DNA from 4 places in the Nonomuraea sp. NPDC050153 genome. Region 4 is predicted to be linked to each of the others. Evidence: riboswitches for the same ligand, from Rfam matches in the RefSeq annotation. Region 4 holds a riboswitch; each other region holds the start of a gene.
The links. Region 4 has a riboswitch for thiamine pyrophosphate ahead of ACIBQ1_RS30635 (purine-cytosine permease family protein). Riboswitches for the same ligand answer to the same signal wherever they lie in the genome.
Positions count from the first base shown of each region.

Region 1: another riboswitch for thiamine pyrophosphate. It lies ahead of thiO (glycine oxidase ThiO); the one in region 4 lies ahead of ACIBQ1_RS30635 (purine-cytosine permease family protein).
Region 2: another riboswitch for thiamine pyrophosphate. It lies ahead of tenA (thiaminase II); the one in region 4 lies ahead of ACIBQ1_RS30635 (purine-cytosine permease family protein).
Region 3: another riboswitch for thiamine pyrophosphate. It lies ahead of ACIBQ1_RS50060 (Acg family FMN-binding oxidoreductase); the one in region 4 lies ahead of ACIBQ1_RS30635 (purine-cytosine permease family protein).

Region 1 covers NZ_JBITJQ010000001.1:121,432-126,706, reverse strand. Annotated here, with positions in the region: gene thiE (thiamine phosphate synthase) at 1-335, opposite strand, end outside; gene ACIBQ1_RS00650 (Rv2175c family DNA-binding protein) at 313-687, opposite strand; gene ACIBQ1_RS00645 (NAD(P)/FAD-dependent oxidoreductase) at 718-1,887, opposite strand; TPP riboswitch at 1,942-2,059, shown strand; gene thiO (glycine oxidase ThiO) at 2,049-3,164, shown strand; gene thiS (sulfur carrier protein ThiS) at 3,161-3,361, shown strand; gene ACIBQ1_RS00630 (thiazole synthase) at 3,354-4,109, shown strand; gene pknB (Stk1 family PASTA domain-containing Ser/Thr kinase) at 4,215-5,275, shown strand, end outside.
Region 2 covers NZ_JBITJQ010000007.1:375,924-381,198, reverse strand. Annotated here, with positions in the region: gene ACIBQ1_RS21005 (BTAD domain-containing putative transcriptional regulator) at 1-2,500, shown strand, start outside; gene tenA (thiaminase II) at 2,512-3,195, opposite strand; TPP riboswitch at 3,187-3,282, opposite strand; gene ACIBQ1_RS20995 (hypothetical protein) at 3,418-5,275, opposite strand, start outside.
Region 3 covers NZ_JBITJQ010000035.1:66,344-71,618, reverse strand. Annotated here, with positions in the region: gene ACIBQ1_RS50080 (helix-turn-helix domain-containing protein) at 1-249, shown strand, start outside; gene ACIBQ1_RS50075 (PPOX class F420-dependent oxidoreductase) at 345-776, opposite strand; gene ACIBQ1_RS50070 (NAD(P)-dependent oxidoreductase) at 773-1,648, opposite strand; gene ACIBQ1_RS50065 (MerR family transcriptional regulator) at 1,698-2,102, shown strand; gene ACIBQ1_RS50060 (Acg family FMN-binding oxidoreductase) at 2,155-3,132, opposite strand; TPP riboswitch at 3,275-3,392, opposite strand; gene ACIBQ1_RS50055 (adenosylhomocysteinase) at 3,497-4,648, opposite strand; gene ACIBQ1_RS50050 (HAD family hydrolase) at 4,666-5,275, opposite strand, start outside.
Region 4 covers NZ_JBITJQ010000014.1:22,645-27,919, forward strand. Annotated here, with positions in the region: gene ACIBQ1_RS30610 (LCP family protein) at 1-304, shown strand, start outside; gene ACIBQ1_RS30615 (TenA family protein) at 341-946, shown strand; gene ACIBQ1_RS30620 (Fpg/Nei family DNA glycosylase) at 994-1,872, shown strand; gene ACIBQ1_RS30625 (winged helix-turn-helix transcriptional regulator) at 1,869-2,288, shown strand; gene ACIBQ1_RS30630 (rhodanese-like domain-containing protein) at 2,285-2,608, shown strand; TPP riboswitch at 2,673-2,790, shown strand; gene ACIBQ1_RS30635 (purine-cytosine permease family protein) at 2,780-4,111, shown strand; gene ACIBQ1_RS30640 (methylated-DNA--[protein]-cysteine S-methyltransferase) at 4,068-4,649, opposite strand; gene ACIBQ1_RS30645 (ATP-binding protein) at 4,745-5,275, shown strand, end outside.

The sequences.
Region 1 (5,275 bases), on a different contig from region 4:
GTGGACCGTCCGATGACGATGTGGTCGCCGAGTATCTCTCGCGCGACCGTCACAGGAAGGTCGTCCTGCCCCAGGTGGAGCACGTCGGGGCGGGCGGCGTAGGCGATGTCCGCCCGGTCGTTGACGGCCAGGAGTTTGCCGTGCCGGTCGCAGGCGTCGCGGAAGATTTCGAGGAGCGCGAGTTCGTCGCGAGCCTCCAGACCCTTCTCCCGCAGCTGGATGATGTCCACGCCGCCGGCCAGCACCGAGTCGAGGAACTCCGCGAGGTCGCCGCGGTCGCGGCGGCCGTCGGTGCAGAGATAGAGGCGGGCCTCAGAAACCGAGGGCTTGGGCACGCCGCTTGACCTCAGTGTGACGGCCGGCCTTGATCGCCTCGATGGGCGATCCGGGCAGGGACTCGTCGGGGGTGAAGAGCCAGCGCAGCGACTCGACGTCGTCGTAGCCGGCGTCCAGCAACACGGTCAGCGTGCCGGGCAGGCCCTTCCTCACATCCTTTCCATCGAGGAACACCGCGGGCACCTGCGGCCCGCCGCTCCCCCGGCGAACGCCGAGCAGCTTGTGGTCCTTGAGGAGTTGCTTGGCCCGCCCGATCGAAAGGTCGAGGCGCGAGGCCACTTCGGGGAGAGTGAGCCACTCGTCGACGAGCTGGTCGGTCTCCCGGTCGATCTGTGCAACAGAAAGCGTCACGAAACCACAACTACCACATGCCGTGCTTGCTCAAACAACACAATCCCGTAGGGAGACTTCTGGATCTACCAGGCGTTCCACGTCGAGACGGTGTCCGGCGCCGATGATTCTACGCCCCTGTACGAGGTCCCGCGGCCGGTCCACGGCGAGCACCGCTGCGGGAACGTCGTCGGCCGTGAGCCAGACGGCCGACCACTTGCCCTCGGGCTCGCCGCGATAGATCAGCCGTTCCCCTGCCAAATGATGACCGGCGTATTGCACCATATGTCCGAACTGCTCCGACCAGAAGTACGGAACGGGATCGTACGCGACGTCCTCGCCCAGCAGGCTCGCGGCGGCCACTTCCGGGGCGTTGAGCGCGGTGTCCCAGTGCTCGACCCTGAGCCTGGTCTGCCAGCGACGCGACCACCAGGCGGCGCAGTCGCCGACGGCCACCGTGTTCGGGAGGGAGGCGCGCAGGTGCTCGTCCACGACGACGCCGTTGTGCAGGTCGATGTCGGCGCCGGTGAGCCATTCGACGGCCGGGCGCACGCCGATGCCCGTGACCACCACGTGGGCGTCCACGAACTCGCCGCCCACCAGCCGCACGCCGCCCTCGTCCACGGAGTCGACCATGGTGTCGAGCCGCAGGTCGATGCCGTCGTACCAGCGCTCGGTGCGAGCCCCGATCCCGGCGCCGACCGCCGCGGCGAGCGGCGCCGGGCCGGCCTCGATCACGGTCACCGCGCACCCGGCGCGGCGGGCGGCCGTGGCCACCTCCGCGCCGATCCAGCCGGCGCCGATGACCGCGACGCGGGCGCCGGGGACGAGCATGGCCCTGAGCTCGTGGGCGTCGTCGAGCGTGCGCAGCACGTGCTGCGGGCCGTCGCCGGGCAGCCTGATCGGCTCGGCGCCGGTGGCGATGACCAGCCCGTCGTAGCCGATCTCGCCCTCGGTCGTCTCGACGACCCCCTCCCGCAGCGCCTTGGCGCTGACCCCGGGCTGGAACTCCACGTCGATCGCGGCCAGGTCGGTGTCGACGAAGCTGGTGTCGGCGTCGCCGAACAGCACGGCCTTGGACAGGGGCGGACGGTCGTAGGGGCGATGCCGCTCCTCCCCGATCAGCGTGACCCTCCCCTCGAACCCCCGCGTGCGCAGCGCCTCCACGGTGCGCACTCCGGCCAGCCCAGCTCCCACCACCACGACTCGGTTCACGTTCATGACCCTAACGTGGGGCGGTGTCGGGGCGTCGCAGCGAGGCCGTAGGCTGGAGGACGTAAGACGCGCGGGAGTCCGGCCGTGACCGGGCTGAGAGGAAGGCTGCCATCGGGCCTTCGACCGCAAGACACCTGATCCGGATCATGCCGGCGAAGGGAGCGCGGATGGATGTGATCGTGGGCGGCGGGGTCGTCGGGCTCTCCGCGGCCTGGCGGCTGGCCCGCGCGGGGCGGCCCGTCACCCTGGTGGACCCGGCCCCCGCCTCGGGGGCCTCGCACGCGGCGGCGGGGATGCTGGCGCCGATCAGCGAGGTCACCTACACCGAGGCGCCGCTGCTGCGGCTCGGGGTGGCGTCGCTGCGCCGCTGGCCGGCCTTCGCCGCCGAGCTGGCCGCCGACGCGGGGCTGGCCGGCCCCGAGGCCCTGGACCTGCGCTCCGAGGGGACGCTCGACGTGGCGTTCGGGGCGGACGACCTGGCCGCGCTGGACGAGCTGGCCGCGTACCTGGAGAAGCTGGAGCTGCCCGTCGAGCGGCTGACCGGCCGCGAGTGCCGCCGCCTGGAGCCCATGCTGGCCCCCTCGGCGCGGGGCGGGCTGCTGGCCCCCGGCGACTCCTGGGTGGACCCGCGCCGCGTGACGGCGGCGCTGCTGGCCGCGCTCGACCGGCAGGGAGTCCCGCTGGTACGGGCCCGGGTGGGCGAGCTGCTGCGCGACGGCGCCCGGGTCACGGGGGTACGCCTGGAGCCGCCCGGCGGCGACGGCCGGCGATCCGAGCTGCCGGCGGAGCGGGTGATCCTGGCGGCCGGGGCGTGGAGCGCCGGGCTGGCCGAGGTGCCGGTGCGGCCGGTGAAGGGGCAGATCATGCGGTTGCGCTCGCCGCAGCCACTGCTCACGCGGTGCGTGCGCGGCACCGTCCACGGCACGCCGGTCTATCTCGTCCCCCGGGGTGACGGCGAGCTGGTGGTCGGGGCGACGCAGGAGGAGATGGGCTTCGACACCAGGGTGACCGCGGGCGGGCTCTACGAGCTGCTGCGGGACGCCAGGGAGCTGGTGCCGGGCGTCACCGAGCTGGAGGTCGCCGACGTGGTGGCCGGGCTGCGTCCGGGTACGCCGGACAACCTGCCGCTCATCGGCCCGAGCCGCACCCCGGGGCTGACGCTGGCCACCGGTCACCACCGGGGCGGCGTGCTCCTGGCGCCGCTCACGGCGGACATCCTGCTGGGCGAAGAGGGCGAGCTGGCGGCGTTGTGCACGCCTGGGAGATTTCGGGAAATTTCATGATTGTGACGATCAACGGGGCCTCGCACGAGGTGACCGACGGCATGACCGTGGCGCAGGCCGTACGCACATTGACCACGGCCACCACCGGGGTGGCCGTGGCCGTCAACGACGAGGTGGTCACGCGGAGCTCGTGGGAGACGACGGCGCTCAGCGACCGTGACCGGGTGGAGGTTCTGACGGCGGTGCAAGGTGGATGAACTGATCATCGCCGGGGAGAAGTTCTCCTCCCGGCTCATCATGGGGACCGGCGGCGCGCCCTCGCTCGACGTGCTCGACCAGGCGCTGGCCGCGTCCGGCACCGAGCTGACCACGGTGGCCATGCGGCGGCTCGACCCGAGCGCCCCCGGGTCCGTCCTGGACGTGCTGCGCGAGCGGGACATCAAGGTGCTCCCCAACACGGCGGGCTGCTTCACCGCGGGCGAGGCCGTGCTGACGGCGCGGCTGGCCAGGGAGGCGCTCGGCACGAACTGGGTCAAGCTGGAGGTCATCGCCGACGAGCGGACGCTGCTGCCCGACCCGATCGAGACGTTCGACGCCGCGGAGCGGCTGGTGGCCGACGGGTTCGTGGTGCTGCCGTACATCGGGGACGACCCCGCGCTGGCGCGGCGGCTGGAGCAGGTGGGCTGCGCGGCCGTCATGCCGCTGGGCGCGCCGATCGGCTCGGGCCTCGGCATCCGCAACCCGCACAACATCGAGCTGATCGTGGAGGCCGCGTCCGTGCCGGTGGTGCTCGACGCGGGCATCGGCACGGCCAGCGACGCCGCGCTGGCGATGGAGCTGGGCTGCGACGCCGTGCTGCTGGCCACCGCGGTCACCAGGGCGCAGCGGCCCGATCTCATGGCGGCCGCGATGAAGGGGGCCGTGGCGGCGGGACGGCTGGCGCGGCTGGCGGGCCGCATCCCGCGCAGGCGCTACGCCGAGGCCTCCTCGCCGATGACGCCGTGACCTGAGTGGTGCGCGAGGAGCTGGGACGTTCCAACGGGAACGTCTCAGTATCGGTTTCGGGCGGTGGGGCCCTCCCAGTGGCAAAACGCCCGTAAACTCGGCGGGGTGGATACGACGACTGCGGACCCCCTGGTCGGGCGGCTCCTCGATGGGCGCTACCGCATCGAGAGCCGGATCGCCCGGGGCGGTATGGCGACCGTCTACCTCGCGCTGGACGTCCGCCTGGACCGGACGGTGGCGCTGAAGGTCATGCACTCCTCGCTGGCCGAGGACCCGTCGTTCGTGCGCAGGTTCATCGGCGAGGCCAAGTCGGTCGCCCGCCTCTCACACCCCAACGTGGTGCACGTCTTCGACCAGGGCACCGACAATGACGTCGTCTACCTGTCGATGGAGTACGTGCCCGGCAAGACGCTGCGCGACATCCTGCGCGAGCGCGGCAGGCTGCCCGCCCGCGAGGCGCTCGAGATCATGATCCCGGTGCTCGCCGCCCTCGGCGCGGCCCACCAGGCGGGCATGGTCCACCGCGACGTGAAGCCGGAGAACGTCCTGATGACCGACGACGGCCGGGTCAAGGTCGTCGACTTCGGCCTGGCCCGGGCCATCGAGGCCACCAACCAGACCCGCACCGGCGTGATGATCGGCACCATCGGCTACATGGCGCCCGAGCAGGTCACCACCGGCGCCGCCGACGTGCGCAGCGACGTCTACGCCGCGGGCATCATGCTGTTCGAGCTGGTCACCGGCCAGCAGCCCTACGACGGCGCGACGCCTATGTCGGTGGCCTACCGGCACGTCCACGACACCGTGCCCGCGCCGTCCTCGGTCGTCCCCGACGTGCCGCCGCTGATCGACACGCTGGTGGCCCAGGCGACGGCCCGCGAGCCGGACCAGCGCCCGGCCGACGCCACCGCGATGCTCGTGGCCGCCGTCGACGCGCACCGGATGCTTCCGCGCCTGACCAACCCGCCGGGCTCCCACCCGCAGGGCCCTGCGGCCCCGCACGCCCGGACGCAGGTCTTCAACGCCTCCGGCGCCGCCTCGGCGCCCCAGCCCGCCCCCGCCCACACCTTGATCCAGCCGCGGGCGGAGGCGCCGGCGTCGCGGCGGCGGCCGGGGTTCAGGCCGAACTGGTTCCTGGTGGCGCTCGCCGGGGTGATGGTGGTCGC
Region 2 (5,275 bases), on a different contig from region 4:
CCGGGCGCTGGCGTTATGGCGCGGCACGCCGCTCGGCGACCTGCCCGCCAGCCCGCTGTGGGACGGGCGCCTACGCTCCCTCACCCAGGCCCGGCTGGCCGCGGCCGAGGAGCTCGTGGCGCTGAAGGTGGCCCGCGGCGAGCACGCCGCCGCGATCGACGACCTGCGCGGCCTGATCGGCGAGCACCCCTACCGCGAGGATCTGTGGCAGCAGTTGATCCTCGCCCTGCACCACAGCGGCCGGCGGGCCGAGGCCCTGAACGCCTACACCACGATCAGGCGGCAGCTCGTGGACGAGCTGGGCATCGAGCCGGGGCAGGAATTACGCGAGGTGCACGCCTCCGTACTGGCGGGTGATCCCCCGCCCGCGCCCGTCGCGCCGCCGCCCCACCAGCTCCCCCCGCCCGCGCCCGTCGCGGCCCCGCCCCACCAGCTTCCCGCGGACGTGCCGGACTTCACCGGCAGGGCGCGGGACGTCGCGGCCGTGACCCACGCCCTGTCCCCCGAGGCGCGGCGGCCGGACGGGCCGCCCGTGATCGCCGTGGTGACCGGACCGCCGGGAATGGGCAAGTCCGCGCTGGCCGTGCACTGCGCCCACGCGTTACGGCCGGACTACCCCGCCGGCCAGCTCTATCTGTGCCTGGGCGGCACCGACGCCGATCCCGCCGATCCTCTCGACCTCCTCGCGGAGGCGCTACGCGCGCTCGGCGTCGCGCAGGCGACCCTGCCGCCGACCGTGCGCGAGCGGGCCTCGCTCTACCGTTCTCTGCTGTCCGAGCGCCCCATGCTCGTCTTCCTGGACGACGCCGCCGACACCGCCCAGGTACGCGCCCTGCTCCCCGGCAGCGGCAGCGCGGTGCTCGTCACGAGCCGGCGGCGGATCGCCGAGCTGCCCGGCGCGCTCCAGCTCGAACTCGACGTGCTGCCCCCCGCGGAGGCCGAAGAACTCCTGGGCCGGATCGTCGGCCCCGAACGGGTGACCGAGGAGCACGAGGCCGCCCAGGCGATCGTGCGCGCCTGCGGCCACTTACCGCTGGCCGTCCGGGTGGCCGGCTCTCGGCTGGCCGGACGGCCCGGCTGGTCGCTGGCCGTGCTGCGGCAGCGGCTGGAGGACGAGGCCGGCCGCCTCGACGAGTTACGCGTCGGAGACCTCGAGGTACGCGGCTCCTTCGAGCTCAGCTACCAGCGGCTGCCCGACGACGCCGCCCTGGCCTTTCGCGCGATCGGCCTGCTCGGCGAGCAGTCCGTGCCGGGCTGGGTGGCCGACGCCGTGCTCGACCGGCCCCGCGCCGACGCCGTCGTGGACGCCCTGGTCGACGCGAACCTCCTGCGGCTGGCCGGCACCGACCACGTCGGCCAGCCCCGCTACCGGCTCCACGACCTGATCCGCTGCGCCGCCAAGGAGAAGGCGGGCGGCGACACCGAGCGGCACGCGCTGGCCCGGGTGCTCGGCGGCTGGCTGACCGCCGCCGAACACGCCTCCTTACGACTTCCCACCACCCTCTTCGGGCTGACGTCCGACCTGGCGCCCCGCTGGAGCCTGGAGCGGGAGACCCTCGGCCGCCTCACCGCCCAGCCGCTGTCGTGGTTCGACGCCGAGCGGGAGTCCCTGGTGGAGGCCGTACGGCTGGCCGCCGACGCGGGCCTGGCCCAGTCCGCGTGGGGGCTGGCCGCCACCCTGGTCCCGTACTTCGACCTGCACTGCCTCCTGGACGAGTGGCAGCTCACGCACCGCCTCGCCCTGGACAGCGCCCGCGCGGCCGGCGACCGCCACGGGGAGGCCGCCATGCTCCGCGGCCTGGCCCAGGTCTGCCTCTACCAGGACCGCTACGCCGAGGCCGAGGACATGTTCCGGCGGGCCCGCGTCATCTTCCACGAGCTGGGCGACACGCGCAGCGAGGCCATCTCGATCTGCGGGCTGGCGGCGGTCAACCAGTTCTCCAACCGGCACCTCAAGGCGCTCGGGTCCTTCCGGCACGCGCTGGCCATGTTCCTGGCCATCGGCGACCGCAGCGGCGAGGCGTACGCGCGGCAGGCGATCGGGCGCGTCCACCTGTCGCTGCGGGACCTGCGGCAGGCGTCCAGGTGGCTCGGGGACGCGCTGCGGCTGGCCGAGGAGCTCGGCGACGCCCACCGCGAGGGCTGCGTGTCGATGCAACTCGGCCGCCTGTACGACATGTCCGCCGAGTCGGAGCGGGCCATGCGCTTCCAGGGGCACGCGCTGGACATCTTCGAGGCGCTCGGCGACCGCCACTGCGGCGCGTACGCGATGCGGAACCTGGGCGGGCTCCAGGTGGCCAGGGGCCACCGATCGGACGGCTCCGACCAGCTGGAGCGCTCCCTGGTGATCTTCCAGCAGCTGGGGGACCGCCGCGGGGAGGCGGACACGTACCAGACGCTCGGGGAGCTCTACCGCTCCTCCGGGCGCGCCACCCTGGCCACCCACTACCTGCACCAGGCCCGCGAGCTGCGCAGGGAGCTCAGCGAGTCGTTCGCGTGAGGCCCGGGGGCCTAGGAGAGCCATTGCCCGGTCGGCCAGGTCTCCAGGCGCCAGGCGCTGTCCCAGAACATCCACTCGTACTCGGTGGCCCGGCAGAACGCCTCGTCCATCGCCCGGCGCGTCTCGGGGTCGGCGGTCGCGGCCAGCCGGTCGGCGATGGCCTTGGCCTGCTCGACCGAGGCGGCGAAGGAAGGGTCGGAGTAGGTGCCGATCCAGGTCCCGTACGGGTGGTCCGCCGCGCCCGCCGTGCGTTCGAGCAGCGCCGCGCCGACGTCCTGGTAGACCCAGAAGCACGGCAGCACGGCGGCGGCCAGCACGGGCAAGGGGGCGGCCAGGGCCGTGGCCTGGAGGTAGGAGGAGTAGGCCAGGCAGGTCGGCGAGGTGGCCACGGCCGCAGTCTCGTCGGCCGTCAGCCCGAACTGCTCCAGGTAGCCGGTGTGCAGGGCCCGCTCGACGACCAGCGCCGTGTGCGCGCTCTGCGCGAAGAACGCGGCGTCGGCCGGGGAGGTGGCGCGGGCCGAGGCGGTCGCGAGGACCTTGGAGTAGGCCACCAGGTAGCGCCCGTCCTGGACGAGGTAGAACGCGAAGCGCTCCCGGTCGAGGGTGCCGTCGCCGAGCGCGGTGTTGAACGGGTGGTCGTGGATCGCCTTGAGCAGCGTGGCCGTGCGCGTCCAGAGGTCATCACAGAAGGTCACCGATGACGTCCCTTCGCTAGTGCGAACTAGATCAGGTTCGACGGGTGTGATCTCAGCCCGGCAGCCCGGGCACCCCGCGTCGCGGCCAACGCTAGCAGAAGGCACGGCCCGGTCGTGAGGAAGGCTCGGAAGCTAGACAGCCAGTAGGCCCGTGGGGCCTACCTGGATTCGAACCAGGAGAAGGAAGCCCCCGAATGGCCTCACGACCGGAAGTCGAACGTATCAGGCGGGGATCAGTTCGTGCAGCGTGCCGGGCGTGTAGACGCGCGCCCCCTCCGGGAGGTCGGCCGGCGCCTCCAGGCCGATGTAGGTGGTGTGCCCGGCCGGCGAGCTCTTCGCGCGCAGCAGGTCGGCCAGGTAGCGGACGCGCAGGTAGTCGCGTTCGACGATGGAGCGCACCAGCAGGGAGGCGGTGAGGCGGTTGCCCTCCACCTGGTTGAAGCCGGGGTGCCCCTTCAGGTAGAGGTGCAGCCACTTCACCAGCCATCCGCCGTCGCCGCCGCGCAGGAAGACGAGCGGCAGGGCGATCTGGCCGGAGCCGCGCAGGTCCGACTTCATGCGCACGGTACGCGGCTCGAACGGCCTGCCCTCCTGCGCGGCGTCCCTGATCATGTATCCGAAGAACGCCTCGGCGACCTGGTCGAACCGCTCCCCGGCGTAGATGTGCACCTGCGGGATGATGATCGGCTGGGTCGCGGCGGCGAGCCGGAGGTTGATGAACTCGGACGCGCCCTCGGGCGCCTCGGTGAGGTCACCGGAGTACTCGGCGAAATCGTTGGTGTAGTTCGTCCAGGAAATGTGCGTCGGGTTGTCGTAGGAGTCGTCGAGCATGAGCGCGGACAGGTCGTAGTCGGTGCGCTGCCCGGCCTCGCGCCAGTGGACGAAGAACCTGAGCAGCTCGCCGTCCACCGCCGAGACCGAGCCCCGGGGCAGCATGCCGAGGCCGGGCGCGACGGCCTTGCCGGACAGCGGCAGGGCGACGTCGAGCACGTCGGGATCGACGATCAGCTCGCCGGGGTCGGGGAGGCGGCGGGCGATCTCCTCGTCCAGGATGGCCAGCGCCCGCGACAGGGCCTGCTCCGCCAGCGGGGAACGCGAGTCGGGGGTCGCCCACGCTCTGCCGTACCGGTTGGTGAAGACGCGGCCCGCGACGGGGGCGAGCCGGTTCTGCAGATGCTCGCGCAGCGACAGCAGGACGCGGCCGGAGGCGCCGGCGGCGGCTCTTTCCGCCGCGTCCAGCACGTCCTTGGCGTCCGTCGCGGACTTGTCGGACCCGCCGGTCCGCAGCAGGTGGTCGAGGCGGCGCAGCAGCGCGCCGGGCGCCTTCTCCAGCAGCTTCACCGCCTCGGCGGTGCGGCCCTCCGACAGGGCGGCCTCGACCCGGCTGTCCAGGCTCACGGCCCGGCGCGTGCCCCTGGCCGTCTCGAAGACGGCGGCGGCGTTGGGGAACTGCGGATACTCGTGGGGGTGCAGCCGCTCGCCGAGGCGCTTCCACTCCTCCCGGTGGCGCGGCACGTCGCCGAGCTTGGCCGGGGACGCGACCGCGTCCAGCGCCCCCAGCAGGGCGCGGCGCTCGGCGCGGCGGAACGAACGGAACCTGGTGGGCTCGGCCAGCGTGACGTCGCCGCCGGAGCAGCCGCAGGCGAGCCGGAGCACGTCGGTCACCGTGTCGACCAGCAGCGGCCGGCCGCCCGCGAGGCGGACCTCGTTGACGATCGCGCGGTTCTCGCGCACGGGGATGCGCTCGGGCTCGTCGGCGCAGAACCCGGCCAGCAGCCGCAGCGCGTCCAGGTCCTCGGCGGCCAGGGGCACCTCGGAGCCGGCCAGGGAGAAGTAGAGCTCCCGTGCCTCCGACTCCAGGCTCCCGCCCAGCTCCAGCACGGTCACCCGGTCACCGGCCAGCGGGACCAGCTCGTCGTGCGCGGCCAGCAGGTCGGCGTAGGTGTGCTGGTAGCGGCCGTAGCCGGGCAGGGAGAGCAGGTTGAGCGTCGAGGTCTCGACGCGCGCGGCGGCCACCGGGTCGAGCAGCGCCTCGCGCAGCAGCCCGGCCCAGAACTCCAGCGTGTCGGGCACGTTCTTG
Region 3 (5,275 bases), on a different contig from region 4:
TTCGCCGCGGCCATGGCCGCGCTGCTCGCCGAGTTCAACACCTACCTCGACCGGGACGGAGCCGACCCGAGCGCTGACATCGTGGGCTACCGGCAGGGCACGTACTGGCTCACCCGGGAGGAGCTCACCGAGCTGATCGACGCGCTGCGCGAGGTCCTCCTGTCGAAGGCGGGCAACGCGCCCGCGCCGGGCCGCAGCCCGCACCTGATCAGCACGGTCTTCTTCCCTTCTGAGCGATCCGGCCATTAGCCCACACCGTTCAGGACCGGCTGGGGCAGGGGCGCGTGGGGCAGGGGCGCGCCCCAATGCCGCCGAGGTCATGGAAGCGGCGAGATGGCCGCCGGTCAGCGGATCCTGGCGCCGTACACGTGCTCGACCGCCATCGTCATGAGCACCCTGCGGTCGGACACCATCACCGACCGGTACTCCTCCCAGTCCGGGTGCTCCCCCGCGGCACGGCGGTAGTAGTCCACCAGGGCCTCGACCTCGGGCCCCCGGGGGTCGGCGCCCGGTCCCGTGAGTGTCACCGTGCCCTCGGCGGTGGCCCACGACCAGCCGTCGGGGCTGGTGACCTCCAGCGCGGCCCGCGGGTCCCGGCGCAGGTTCGCCGTCTTGGCCCGCCCCTCGGTCATCGAGACGTAGACGATCTCGGCCTCCCGGTCGTAGAAGGGCATGACGGGGGAGAGCTGGGGGCGGCCGTCCGACTTGATCGTCGCGAGGACGCCCAGCCGGCTCTCCGCGAGCAGCGTGCGCGGGTCGTACGGTGCGGCGCTCATGAGACCTTGCGGAACTGCTCGATCATCGCCGCGTAGCCGTCGCCGCCGCGCCCGTCGGCCACGGCCCGGCCGGTCAGGGCCTTGATGAACCTCGGAAGCTCGGCGCTGACGCCGAGGGACTCGCTCTCGTCGATGAGGTGGTCCATCGCGGCCAGGTGGGTGTCGATGGTGGAGTCGAGGGCCGGGTACGCGCCGTCGTCGATCTGCTCGGCGTAGGCCGCCAGCCAGCCGTTCACGATGTCGACGCCCTTGCTCGCGAGCGGGGCGAACGCCCTGGCGTCCACCCCCGCCGCGCCGAGCAGGGCGGCGCCCTGCAGGAAGCCGTTCAGGACGTTCCACATCAGGCTCAGCACGGCCATCTCGTGCAGCGCCGACAGGGTGTGGTCGTCGCCGAGGTACGTCGTTCCAGAACCGAGGCTCCTGAGGACCGGCTCGTACTGCTCGAAGACCGACCGCGGCCCGCTGTAGGTGACAACGGCGTCCGCCCCGATCTCCGCGGGGACGGCCATGATCGCGCCGTCGAGGTACGCGGCGCCGTGCCGCGCCGCCCACTCGGCGCTCTCGCGGGCGCCCGACGACGTACCCGATCCCAGGTTCACCAGGGCCCGGCCGTCGAAAGCCTCGCCCAGCGGGTCGAGGAGCCGGTGCGCGGCGTCGTAGTCCGTGACGCAGACGATCACGAGCGAGCCGGCCGCGACGGCGTCGCCGACCGAGTCGGCGAGCTTCGCGCCCTGGGCCACGAGCTGGTCGGCCTTGGCCGCCGTACGGTTCCACACGGTCGTGGGATGCCCGTCGCGCAGGAACGCCCCGGCCAGCGCCTGGCCCATCAGTCCGAGGCCGATGACGGTCACGGGAGTGTTGTTGGTGGTCATGGCAGAATCCTCAACGTTCATACCGGTATGAAGGTCAAGGGGGAGCGACATGCTGATCGGCGAGTTGAGCCGGCAGACCGGGATTAACACGCATCAGCTGCGTTACTACGAGGCCCAGGGCTTGCTGGAGCCCGGCCGCGGCGCCAACGGCTACCGCGAGTACGGCGACGACGCCGTCCTGACCGTGGCCCAGATCCGGAGGCTGCTCGAAGCCGGGCTGTCGACCCAGGAGATCGCGTACCTGCTGCCCTGCGCCACCGGCACGGCCCCCGACCTGGAGCCCTGCCCCGAGCTCCTGGACACCCTGCGAGCGCGCCTGCACGGCCTGGACGAGCACATCGACACGCTCGCCCGCTCCCGCCAGGCCCTCCACGACTACATCGAGACCACCGAACAGCGGGTGTCGGAGTATTACCGGGGATGCGAGATCGAGGAACTCCGTCCCATGAGCTGAGCGAGCGCGTCGGCCAGGCCCTCGTCCGTGGCGTCGGCCGCGGTGCCGGTTCTCACATCACGACCTCGGACAGGTTGCGGCGGACCGACGGTTTGTCGTCGAAGGTGACGCCGAGCCGCATGATCATCTGCGGGTACTCGTCCGAGCAGAGCTCGTGCCGCAGGAACTCGCGCAGCAGGTCCATCTCCAGCGCCTGGGTGTGGAAGGCGGCGCTGACCCCGTACGCGGAGGCGTGCAGCAGGATGTGCTGCAGCGCCTGCCCGGCGTCGATCCACTCCCGGCGGCTGTCGCCCCGCGTGGTGAGCAGCGCCACGACCCCGACGGACGCCGCCGCTCGCTGGTCGGCCTGGCTGCCCCAGTCGTGCTGCCAGGCGTAGTCACGCTGCGGGAAGTCCGGATCGGTCCGTACGGCCTGACGCGGGTAGCCCTCCGCCGGAACCCCGTCCCTGCGGCTGCTGCCGGGCGGCTGCCCCCAGCGGATCATCTCCAGGGTGAAGCGACGGTTCTGCGCCTGCACGCCCTGCGCGGCCTGGGTGAGCGAGGCGACGACCCGCAACGCCTCCGGGGAGCGGATGGGCGTCAGCTTGGCGCCGTGCTCCATGGCCGCGCGGACCAGCCGCTCGACCAGTTCGTCCGGCACCGGCACCTCGGCGAAGCCCGCCCGGTGGGTGCGACGGCACTCGATCTCACCGCCGAGAGCCTTGGTCGCCTCGTCGGTATGCGTCTCGCCGCCCGGCTTGAGCGTGGCGAGCAACGACGGGCGGTCCGGGTCCGGCAGGGTGCGCACCTCCGGCTCGAAGCCCTCGCACCGCATCGCCGTACGCATGTTGAACAGGGCAGCACCGCAACTGATCAGCAGTTCCCGGCCCGAGGCGTCGCCGGCGCGCAGCCTCCGGTCCGGGTCGGCCCGCAGGCTGATCTCCTCCCCGGACACCGAGAACGTCCAGGGCTGCGTGTTGTGCACGGACGGCGCCCAGCGCGCCGCCTCCAGCGCCACACCGAGCGCGTGCTTCACCGAGAGAACGGCCATGACACCCACCTCCGCCTCCAGCGCATCACGCCCGGGACGGTTCCGGTCAGGGTCGAAGGTCCCCGGCCGCCAGGGCCGTCGGCCCTCTGCCGTGGGAGTCTGCTGGGGGGAGTCTGCTGGGGGGAGTCGCAGCACATGGCGAAGACCTGTGAGGCGCTCTCCCTTCGCCGGCATGGTCCGGATCAGGTGGCTAGGGGTCGCCGGTTCGTCCTTCGACTCTCCGGCCTCTCAGCCTTTCCTTCGCTCCCCCGAAGAGGCTCTCGGGTCGGGCTCCCTCGCTCGTCTCACAGGCCTAATAACAACTTCTCGCCGCCCGGATCGCCCCGCCAGGGACGAAAGTCCTTCACTTTCGGGACCAATGGCCCTAGCCAATCCGGTTGGCAAGGGTCACGTAGGCGTGCGCCACCTTCGCGTCGATGTCACGGGGGACGGGGACGACGCACTGATCGACCGGTACGAGCCCGCCTGCGATGGACTCCAGACAGCGTGCCTGGAGCGTGAATCCGAGATCCATCGATTCCACCGAGTTTCCCAGCGGGCGCGGGCCGGAGAGGTTGACCATGTGCCCGCCGGTGAGCACGTGAACGCGCCTCCCGTCGCCGAGGACGAGGCTCGTGACGCCTTCCGTCGGCTCCGCGGAGCCGACCACGTCGGGATGGCCCAGGAGGTCGGCCATGTCGATCTCCCACGGGACATGACCGGCGTTGGCCAGGATCGCGCCGTCGGACAGCAGGCGGAGGTCGGCTCCGGTGAGGACGCGCGCGGCGCCGGTGACGGTCACGACGAGCTCGGCGGACGAGATCGCCCGCTCCCGCTCCGGCACCGCGAAGCCGTCGAGCAGCGCGTTGAGCCGCCGTACCGGATCCGTGTCGAGCACGGAGACGAGGGCACGGGCGCGGCCGAAGTTGCCGGCGACGCCGCGTCCGCAGGGTCCGTAGCCGACGACCGTGACCCGGAGCCCGTTCGTGGCCCGGTTGGTGATGCGCATGAAGGACTCGAGCACGCTCTGGCCCACCGCATGCTCGTTCTCGGCGAACTGCTTGATCGGGCTGTCGTTGATCACCAGGAGCGGCCGCGCGATGCGGTCGCGCAGCGGCAGCAGTCTCGCCCGCCCCGAGGTGGTCTCCTCGGTCCCGCCCAGCAGCGAATCGTACGGCTCCTCCAGGAACCGGGCGAACAGCTCCCCGCCGTTGTCGAGGATGAGATCCGGCCGGCAGGCGAGGACCTCGCGCAGGTGGGCCGCGTGGATCTCCGGGTCGCCGGTGCGCTCGCCGACGACGTTGACGCCTTGGTCCCTCAGCACGGCCACCGTCTCCTGCTGGGTGGTCATCAGGTTGCCGGTGGCGACGATCTGCGCCCCGCCCTGCCGCAGCGTGAGGAGGAGGGTGGCGGTCTTCGGCTCCAGATGGATGGCCGCGCCGATCGTCAGGCCGGCAAACGGACGGGTCCGGGCGAATTCCTCGGCGGTCTCGGCCAGCAGGCGGCAGCTGCCGAGCACCCACTCCATCCGCGCCATGAGCTCCTCCGGTCTCGTCAGCCGATCGTTCTCCTGAGCAGGATGGCGTGGATCAGGGAGGCCACGCCATCGTCGTCGTTGCTGGGGAGCAGGATCCGGGCGGCCGCCTTGACCTCGGGGTGCGCGTTGGCGACGGCCGCGGGCAGCCCGGCCTTCCTGAGCATGGGGAGGTCGTTGGGCATGTCCCCCACCGCGGCCGTGGCGGCAAGGGGGACTCTCCGGTGCGCGGCCGCCCATCGCAGGGCCTCGCCCTTGTTCGCGCGCTCCGGCGAGATCTCCAGGAAGTGCATGGTCGAGAAGGTCGCCCGGACTCCGGTGACCGTCCCGAACGCGTCGGCGAGCTGGGGCGCCGAGAGCCCAGGGTGAGCCACGAGCACCTTGACCACCCGGTTGCCGCGGGTGACCCGGCCGATGAGGTCGGCCGACACGTCATGGGGCCAGCAGCCGGGCACCAGGTCCGCGAAGCCGGGTTGCAGGACGAGCTCGCGCTCCGTGTCGATGCCCAGGACCGCGCCCCGGACGGACCGTCCGGCCCAGGCGAAGACCTGCTCGACCTGGCCGGCGGTGAAGCAGTGGTCGAACAGCACCCGGCCGGCGCGGGTGTCCCACATCACCGCGCCGTTGCTG
Region 4 (5,275 bases):
GGTCGTGAAGAAGGCGGCCAGCCCCGGAGTGCTGATCAACCCGTTCACGTCGATCCCGCTGGCGATGAGCGCCACCGACGCGGTCTCGGTCGACGGGGGGACGGGCGCGTTCGACCTGCTGTCGCTGGGGCTGGCGATGGGCGACAGCCCCGTGACGACGGTGGTCCCGTTCGGCGGCACCGAGCGGCTCGCGGACGGCGGCGAAGCGATCAAGTCGGACCGCCCCAAGGCGCTGGCCCTCTTCAATGCCCTGAAGGAGGACAAGCCGGTGCCCAAGGACGTCCTCGACACCGGCAACAACTAGCGCAGCTAGTCATGCTTCGACACTAACCTCCCAGCCATGACCATCTCGGAGAAGTTGCACGCCGTCGGCCGCCCGCTGCTCCGGGCGCAGCTCGACCATCCCACCGTGGCCGGCATCGCGCGTGGCGACCTGCCCGAGCCGGTGTTCAGGTCGTGGCTGGAGCAGGACTACCTGTTCCTGCTCGACTACGTACGGGTGTTCGCGCGGCTGGCCTGGCAGGCGCCCGCCGGGCATCTGGGTGACCTGGTGGACCTGGCGCACACCACGTACCACGACGAGCTGAGCCTGCACAGGTCGCTGTCGGCCGGGTTCGGCGCCGATCTGGAGGGGGCGGTGAAGGGGCCGGCGTGCGCGGCGTACACGGCGTTCCTGCTGGAGTCGGCGGCGTCCTATGGGGAGGGGCTGGCCGCGCTCTATCCCTGCATGTGGGGATATTCGAGTCTTGGACGGATATTGGCGGAGAATCCGCCTGCTGAGCCGAGGTATCGGGCGTGGGTGGACACGTACGCCGATCCCGGGTTCGCGGCGCTCACCGAGCGGATCGCGCAGATGATCGACGAGGCCGGTCCGGACCCGGCGCGGGCCGAGGCGCTGTTCGCCGAGGGGATGGCGCACGAGCTGGCCTTCTGGAGCGTGCCGTAGCCGTCCACAGGCTGTGGACGGTCGGGGCGCGCACGTACCCTGGTGGCATGCCGGAACTACCCGAAGTGGAGTCGCTCACCCACTTCCTGCGCGAGCGGGCCGTGGGCCGCACGGTCGTGGGGGTCGACGTGGTGGCCTTCCAGGCGCTCAAGACGTTCGACCCGCCCGTGACCGCGCTCGGTGGGCTGACGATCACCGGCGTGGCCAGGCACGGCAAGTTCCTCGACCTCGACTGCGACGGCCTCCACCTGGTCATCCACCTGGCCCGGGCGGGGTGGCTGCGCTGGCGCGACGACCTGTCGGGCGCCAAGCCGGTGCGCCCGGGCAAGGGCCCGCTCGCCGTACGCGTCCGGCTGGCGCCCGATGAGGAGGGCCTGGCGCCCGGGTTCGAGCTGACGGAGGCGGGGACGCAGAAGCGCCTTGCCGTCTATGTCACCAAAAATCCGGACGAGGTCCCCGGCATCGCCGCCCTCGGCCCCGACCCCCTCGACGAGTCCTTCACCGTCGACGCGCTCAAACGCATCCTGGGCGGCAGCCGCACCCAGATCAAGGGGCTGCTGCGCGACCAGAAGATCATCGCCGGCATCGGGAACGCGTACTCGGACGAGGTGCTGCACGCGGCGAAGATGTCCCCGTTCAAGATCGCGGCCACGCTGACGGACGCGCAGATCGCCGACCTGCACGAGGCCATCGTCACCACCCTGGGGGAGGCGGTGGAGCGGGCGCACGGGCTGGCGGCCAAGGACCTCAAGGCGGAGAAGAAGTCGGGGCTGCGGGTCCACAACCGCACGGGGCAGCCGTGCGACGTCTGCGGCGACACGATCCGGGAGGTGTCCTTCGCGGACTCCTCGCTGCAGTACTGCCCCACCTGCCAGACCGGCGGCAAGCCCCTCGCCGACCGCCGCCTGTCCCGCCTTCTCAAATGAAGTCCGAGGAAGAAGGCACTTCGGAACCGCTCGACGACTACGACGTGCGGCAGTGGGACACCCGCGAGGACTGCGAGGTGCGCCAGATCCTCGACCGCATCGCCGACAAGTGGTCGCTGCTCGTGATCGCCCTGCTCGACTGCCAGAGCCTGCGCTTCACCCAGCTCCGCCGCGAGATCGACGGCGTCAGCCAGCGCATGCTCAGCGTGACCCTGCGCCAGCTCGAACGCGACGGTCTCGTCAGCCGTAAGGTCCACCCCGTCGTGCCGCCCAGGGTGGACTACGCGCTCACGCCGCTCGGCCGCACGCTGCACGAGACCATCAAGTCGCTGGTCACCTGGACGGAGGCGCACCAGGAGGAGATCGCCGCGGCGCGTGCGGCCTACGACGCCAGGCGCGAGATGATGGAGTCATGACCGTTCCTGAGATAGAGGCCAGTGCCGTTCCCGCAGACGCTTACCTGCTCGACGTCCGTGAGCAGGACGAATGGGTCGCTGGGCACGCCCCGGAGGCCGTGCACATCCCCATGACCCAGATTCAAGGGCGGGTCGAGGAGGTGCCCGGCGACCGCACGGTCTACGTCGTCTGCCGGGTGGGCGGCCGGTCCCTGCAGGTCGCGGCCTGGCTCAACCAGCTGGGGCGCGACGCCGTCAACGTCGGCGGCGGCATGCAGTCGTGGGAGTTCGCGCGCCGCCCGATGGTCAGCGAGACCGGGCGGCAGCCGTTCGTGGCGTGAAATCTTGGTGAAGGCCCCACTGTGGCGGTTTCGCCGTCATTAAGGCATGATGAGGGCGCCAACTGCAGATTGTCGCGGGAGCTCGGGGTTTCGCCGGGCTGAGAGGGCAGCCACAGATCCGCTGCCGACCGCCTGAACCTGTCCGGGTAATGCCGGCGTAGGGAGTGCGCGATGACGCATGTCGTCGACGAAGTTCCGCTGACTCTTGAAGGCCGGCCGCCGAAGACCCTGGGCGTGCTCGACCAGGGCGCGCTCTGGGCGAACCTCGGAGTCAGCCTCCTGGGCTTCTCCGGGGCGTCCCTCCTGCTCAACCCCTTGGACAACGCTCCGCTCAGCCTGGCCGCCGCGCTCCTGGCGACCGTGGTCGGCAGCCTGATCGGCACCGCCATGGTGGGCCTGTCCGCCGTGCCCGGCACCCGGACGGGGCAGCCCGCGATGGTGCTGCTGCGGGGCCTGTTCGGGGCGAAGATCTCGTACGTCCCCACGATCCTGAACATCGTCCAGATGCTCGGCTGGGCCGCGTTCGAGCTGTGGGTGATCGCCAAGGCGGCCAGCGCGATCTTCGGCGCCGTGCCGTACCAGGCGTGGGTGATCGCGGCGGGGGTGCTGACCACGGCGCTCACGATCTGGCCGCTCGGGTCCGTCAGGCTGCTGCGGCGGTACGTCACCATCGGCGTGGTCGTGTCGATGGTGTGGTTCGCCTGGTTCTTCCTGACCAGGGCGCCCGCGCACACCGGCGGGTCCTGGACGGCGTTCGCCCCGGCCGTGGACTACGTGATCGCGCTGTCGGTGTCGTGGGTGCCGATGGCGGCCGACTTCGCCCGGCACTCCAGGTCGAGCAGGGCCGCGTTCACCGGCGTGGTCGGCGGCTACACGCTGGCTCAGGTGGCCTGCCTGGGCCTGGGCGTGTTCGCGGTGGCCCTGGCGGGGGCGGACAAGGTGGCGGCCGATCCGACGTCGGTGTTCGGCCCGTTCGTGGCGGTGCCGCTGGGCGCGCTGTTCTTCGCGATCCTGGTGCTGCGTGAGACCGACCAGTCGTTCGCCAACGTCTACTCCACCACGGTCTCGCTGCAGAACCTGATGCCGCGGGTGGACCGGCGCGTCTTCTCCATCGCCATCGGCGTGCTGAGCGTCGCTATCGCCCTGGTCGTGGACGTCAACTCGTACGGGGCGTTCCTGGGGGTGATCGGGGCGATCTTCGTGCCGATGTTCGCGGTGCTGGCAGTGGACTACTTCGTGCTCGGCGGCTCGCGCGGCTGGAACACCGCGGAGGACGCGCCCTCACGCTGGTCGAGGCTGGTGCCGTGGGCCCTCGGCTTCGTGGCGTACTGGCTGGCGACCGCCACGCCCCCGGACACGCCGTGGGGGGCCTTCTGGCAGTCGGTCCGCGAGGCCATCGGCTTCACCCGGCAGCCGTGGATGAACGGGGCGCTCGGCGCGGCCATCGTCGCCGCGCTGGTCACCCTGCTGATCGGCTGGTCGACGCGCGCTTTTCGACGTTGAGCAGGTGCTGCTTGGCCGCCGCGCCGCCCGCGTAGTCGCCGAGCGCGCCGTCCTCGCGCACCACCCGGTGGCACGGCACGATCACGCTCACCGGGTTGGAGGCCAGCGCGTTGCCGATCGCCCGCAGCGCGCGCGGCCGGCCGATGCTCGCGCCGATCTCCTCCAGCGTCGTGGTGGTGCCGTACGGGACCGCGATCGTCTTCTGCAGCACCGTACGGGCGAAAGACGTCGCCAGCACGAGATCGACGGGCGTGGTGAACGCGCGCAGGCGGCCGGAGAAGTAGGCGTCCAACTCTCTGCGCACCGGGTCGAGCCGGCTCGGGTCCGGCCCGATGAACGTGCCCACATGCCTTGTGACCAGCTCGTACACGGCGTTTTCCGGCTCGAAGCTGCACGCCGCGACCCCCTTGCCGGTCACCGCGAGCACCAGCCTGCCGACGGCCCCGTCATAGGTGCCGAACGCGACGTCAGGATGCGTCTCACCTCGATAGGTGCTGGAGGTCACACGCAACAGGGCATCGAGATCGCCGCTCGACATGCCACCACCCTCCCCACCCGCCGAGAATCACCGTGCCCGCAGCGTATCGGACGGATCGCCCGACGCACTCACCACGCCACGTGCACTATGGAGTAGTGGGGGACGAATGGGCCGGTAGTGACGACGAGATCGCTCGTGCTGCCCTCGCCGGTTCGCCCAACGCCGTCGTGGTCGTCGACCGGGATCAGAGCGTACTGGTCTGGAACGAGGCGGCCGAGCGGCTGTTCGGGTGGACGGCGGAGGAGATGCTCGGGCGCCGGGCGCCGATCGTGCCGAGCGAGCTGACCGCCGAGCACAACGCCGCGCTCGAACGCGTGCGCACCGGCGGCCAGGTCTCGGTCCGCACCAAACGTTTACGCGGCGACGGGACCCTGCTCGATGTGCGCGTCGACATCAGCGCGCTGCGCCTGGGCAGCTCCGTGGCCGGGTACGTCTGCGTGCACCACCTGGCGCGGGCCGACGCGGTGGCCAGGGACCGCATGGCGCGGCGGGCCAGGCTGGTGCGCCGGCTCACCGACGTGGTCGGCGACATCAACTCCGAGCTGGAGCTGTCGGCCGTGCTCGACCGGATCTCGGCCAGCCTCACGGAGCTCACCGGGGCGGACGCGGGCGGGTTCGTGCTGATC